DNA from 2 places in the Hahella sp. NBU794 genome. Region 2 is predicted to be linked to the other one. Evidence: predicted binding sites of a transcription regulator. Region 2 holds the regulator's gene; the other holds the start of a gene.
What was found. Region 2 encodes PhoB, which activates phosphate uptake and scavenging genes when phosphate is short. Its sites were predicted from a motif close to TGTCATANNNNTGTCANA; they were not measured.

Region 1 (2,204 bases), 970 kb from region 2:
ATCTGATTACCGGCAAGCACCCGGCGGTGGTGGACGCTTTTATGGAGATTTTTTTGCGGGAGCTGGATAAGTCCTGACGTTCACGGTTTAGGAGGAATAGGAGTTTTCGTTCCCACTCTGATCAGGTGAAAGCAGGGAAGCAAAGGCTTCCCTGCTTATGACTGCTTAGGGATCGTTGACTATCGCCACTCGCATCCCGCGGCGGGCGTTTCCGTCACAACCGTGGAGTAGTGATAGGCGTAATCGCCGTCAATCGCCTGAGTGCCTTCCTGGCCTGCTTCCGGCCCGATGATGTAAGTCTCGGCCTTTGACAAACCGGCGTCGGAGTAGGCCGCGATATCGGTGGCGGCGTTACCGTAGGCGCGCACGATATCCAACTGCACGTCATTCAGCAGGTGGCGGATATAAGCGGTTTTATAGGCCTGAGTTTGTGGGCTGGCGGGGTTTTCCGCGTTGCTGTCCGTGCGCAGGTGCCATTGAAACAGGCCTTTGGTGTTGAACCAGTTGCGGGTGGTTTTGGCCATCCAGTACTGGCGACCGGTGAGATACACCACTTGATAGCCTTTCTCCACATAGTCCCACACCACTTCCGCCGCGTAGTTGTGCATTTCCGCAGTGTCTGTGCCCAGGTAGTCGCCAATGGCTTCGAAGTCGTTGAGGGTCAGCGTGCCGTCGATGTCGAAAAGCACGGTTTTACGGCCGGGTTGCACCACCGTCAGGTAACCGGATGCTTCCGTCTGGTCGCCTTCCACCACCATGCGCACCACATAATCGCCTTCAGGCTTGTTGATGTTGACGTAAATCTTGCCGTCGCTATTGGTGCGATGTTCTCCCAGGTATTCCCAACCGGACATGCCGGTACCGTAGACGTAGACATGAATGTCCTCGTCCTCCAGATCTTTGTGGAACAGGGCGGAGTAATCGAATTTGCCCACCATGGTGGCGGAGTCGCCGGCTTTGACGATCTGGTCATGGACCATATGGAACGGCTTGTTCAAGGAAGCGAGCAGACGGTTTCCCCAGTGGTGAAACGACTTCTGCGCCGGCTTTTGCAAACCGGGCGCGTGCAGCACGCTGTCGTAGTCAGGGCAATATTCAGCGTTAGCGGTCAGGCTGAGCGAAGCGGCGAGCAAGCCGCCAGTCAGAAATGAGAGTTTATGCATGATTTTAAAGAGTCCTTTTCTAATTATTGTTCAATGAGGCATCCCCATTTCATCCTGTTCAGTAAATGGGGTGTGAACGCGGCCCTAATTTTTCACAGCAATATGAAAAACTGGTTAAAGCCGTCGGGAAATTGTGCATGCTGAGGAAGGCGTGGAGTATCCCTAATACAGACTATATCCGATGGGGTTTGGGTGGTTTTTACAGGATATTGTGGGCATATCCCTCATCATGAAAACGCCAACTGGTCGAGCCTTTTGTGAGCGCTCGGACTTATGCCCGATTGCAACGAAATGATGGAATTTTGTAATTTAATGGATAATTGGGATCTTGTGGTCACTTTAGCAACAAATAATACCTAGAGATGCCGGTGCGGAAGGTATATATTTTGGAATGTAAAGCGTACTCGTCAGCAGGAGGGGAAGGCTGTGTTGAATAAAGTTGTAAAGATGGGCGCACTCGCCTCATTGTTGGTTATTTCCGCGTTTAGCTCTGCGGCTCCGAATGAGGGCGGTATGGTATACAGCGGATATGTATACAAGTTTGATAAAGGCTCTCATAGCCTGGGCTTGGTCAGGGCTTGGTCCACCTTTAACAAAGACTCCGACGTCAAAATGGTGAAGCTGGATTCCAGCTTGAAGTTTGACGGTCTTACAGAAGGGACCAAGATCGAATACAAGCTTGGCGATAGCTTCAGTGCGAACGAGCGGATTGTTGAGTACTGGAAAGCCAATCCAGATTCCTGATACCGTCTTTGTTTAAGCGGGTTTGATTGAAAGCTGCTGACCATCAGGGGAGCAGCTTTTTTGTTTTCAAGGTTCCATTTCCTCTTAATGTCTGGGATAGAATAGTTACTCTATATAAAGTTCTACTTTGATTGCGCATACAACTGCGCCATCTCCTCTGCGATACTCGCCATTTTTTCCCGCAACTCCGGTGGTTCCAGCACTTCCAGATCAGCGCCGAACCGCAATAATTCCACACAGGCCTGACGCAGGGCGCCAACGGGTAGTTTGGCTTTACGCCAGCCTTGTGCGTCTGGA
Region 2 (2,204 bases):
AGTGACGGAAAAAGAGGCGCTCACCCTGTTCGGCGTTCTGGTGGGGGTTTCTTTCATACTGGTGCTGTTCACCAACGCGCTGACAATTTATCTCTCCGCTGGAGCGCTGGCGCTGGCTTCGACCTACCCCTTCATGAAGCGCCATACTTACCTGCCCCAAGTCGTACTGGGCGCGGCCTTCGCCTGGGGCATCCCCATGGCTTTCGCTGCAGAATTGGACACCGTTCCCCAGCAGGCATGGCTGCTGTATACCGCAACGGTGGTATGGACCGTCGCTTATGACACCATGTACGGCATGGCGGACCGGGAAGACGATCTTAAGATCGGGGTCAAATCCACCGCCATTCTATTTGGCGAGGCTGATCGCGCCGCCGTGGCGGGCCTGCAGGTATTGACGCTGGGCATCCTGTTCATGGTTGGCGCGCAATACGAGCTGGGCGTTTACTTCCAAATGTCCTTGATCGTCGCCGCCGTGCTGTTTGTGTATCAGCAGCACCTGATTCGCGCCCGCGTTTCCCAGAACTGTTTCAAGGCGTTCCTTAACAATCACTGGGTCGGCGCAGCTGTGTTTCTCGGTTTGGTTCTGGAGTTTATTTTCCGGCCCTAAAGCCCGTCCCGCCTCGCTTACAGCCCGACTGCAAACAGCCTGGCTCATTTCCATCACATTAATTAAGCGCCTGTCATATACTTGTAACAAAACGCCGTTGTAATAATTCGGCAATCGAGTATTCAAAAAGGTGTTTTGCATGGCAAGCAAACAAGTTCTCATTGTGGACGATGAGCCCGCCATCCGGGAAATGATCGCAGTCGCTCTGGAAATGGCTGACTATGACTACCTGGAGGCAGGGGACGCGCGGGAAGCGCATGCGTTGATCATTGATCAGAAGCCTGATCTTATACTGCTGGACTGGATGCTTCCCGGCGTCAGCGGCATTGAATTCGCACGCAGACTGAAGCGCGATCAAAACACCTCGGAAATCCCTCTCATCATGCTCACAGCCAAAACCGAAGAGGACAACAAAGTCCAGGGCTTGGAAGTGGGCGCAGACGATTACATCACCAAACCATTCTCTCCCAGAGAACTGGTCGCGCGTCTGAAAGCGGTGCTGCGCCGCACCGCCGTACAAGGCATGGAAACCCCCATTGAAGTCGAAGGACTGCGCCTCGATCCAGTGTGCCACCGCGTCACCGCCAAGGGCGATGCGCTCAACATGGGCCCCACGGAATACAAGCTCCTGCAGTTCTTTATGACGCATCAAGAACGGGTGTATACTCGCGGGCAGCTTTTGGATCAGGTATGGGGCGGCAACGTCTACGTGGAAGAACGCACGGTGGACGTGCATATTCGACGTTTACGCAAAGCGCTGGAGCCCAGTCATCATCATCTGGTTCAAACCGTGCGTGGGACGGGCTATCGCTTTTCGACCCGAGCGCCATAAGCGCCGCGATCCGTCTTAAAAAATAAATAATTCCAAAAGAAGTATTCATAAAACGCATGCGCAATCACTGGCGTCATTATGTACGGCTACTGGTTTACAGTTTGCTGGGCTGTATCGTTGTCGGCCTTATTATCGGTTCAGTAGCTTGGGCGCTGGTGTTCGGCCTCACCGCCTATCTGGGATGGACGCTCACCCAGGCGTTTCGCATGCACCGCTGGCTGTATCAGGCGAAAATGGAAGACCCTCCCGAGAGCCGTGGCTTATGGGGAGATCTGTTCGACGGTATTCATCGTCTCCAGGTTCAGCACTACCGCTCCCGCGATCGACTGCAAGCCATGATCGACCGCATCCAGGAGTCCACCAACGCCCTTAAAGACGCCGTCGTCATGACTAATAGCGAAGGCGCCATGGACTGGTGGAACCAATCCGCAGAGAAACTACTGGGCTTCAAGTATCCGACCGACCGGGGCCAGTTGATTTACAACCTGATCCGCACGCCCATTTTCAAGCGCTACTTCACCTCCAAGAAATACCAGGAACCGTTGATCCTCAACGCCCCCAATAATCCCAACTTGAAGTTACAGTTTCATATCACGCTGTTCGGAGAAGACGACCGCCTGCTACTGGTGCAGGACGTGACGCGGCTATATCGTCTGGAAGAGATGCGACGGGACTTCGTTTCTAACGTATCCCATGAGCTGCGTACGCCATTGACGGTCATATCCGGCTATCTGGAGACCCTCATCGACAACGCAGATGAGCTGC

Region 1: ACQYWX_RS29460 (lipin/Ned1/Smp2 family protein) is a predicted target of PhoB. The motif match lies at 1,254-1,271, and genes of this name have one in related genera.

The regions. Positions count from the first base shown of each region.
Region 1 is NZ_CP192738.1:6,680,489-6,682,692, reverse strand. Features, by position in the region: gene ACQYWX_RS29465 (DJ-1/PfpI family protein) at 1-77, shown strand, start outside; gene ACQYWX_RS29460 (lipin/Ned1/Smp2 family protein) at 180-1,163, opposite strand; gene ACQYWX_RS29455 (hypothetical protein) at 1,590-1,907, shown strand; gene ACQYWX_RS29450 (helix-turn-helix transcriptional regulator) at 2,030-2,204, opposite strand, start outside.
Region 2 is NZ_CP192738.1:695,654-697,857, reverse strand. Features, by position in the region: gene ubiA (4-hydroxybenzoate octaprenyltransferase) at 1-607, shown strand, start outside; gene phoB (phosphate regulon transcriptional regulator PhoB) at 747-1,439, shown strand; gene phoR (phosphate regulon sensor histidine kinase PhoR) at 1,496-2,204, shown strand, end outside.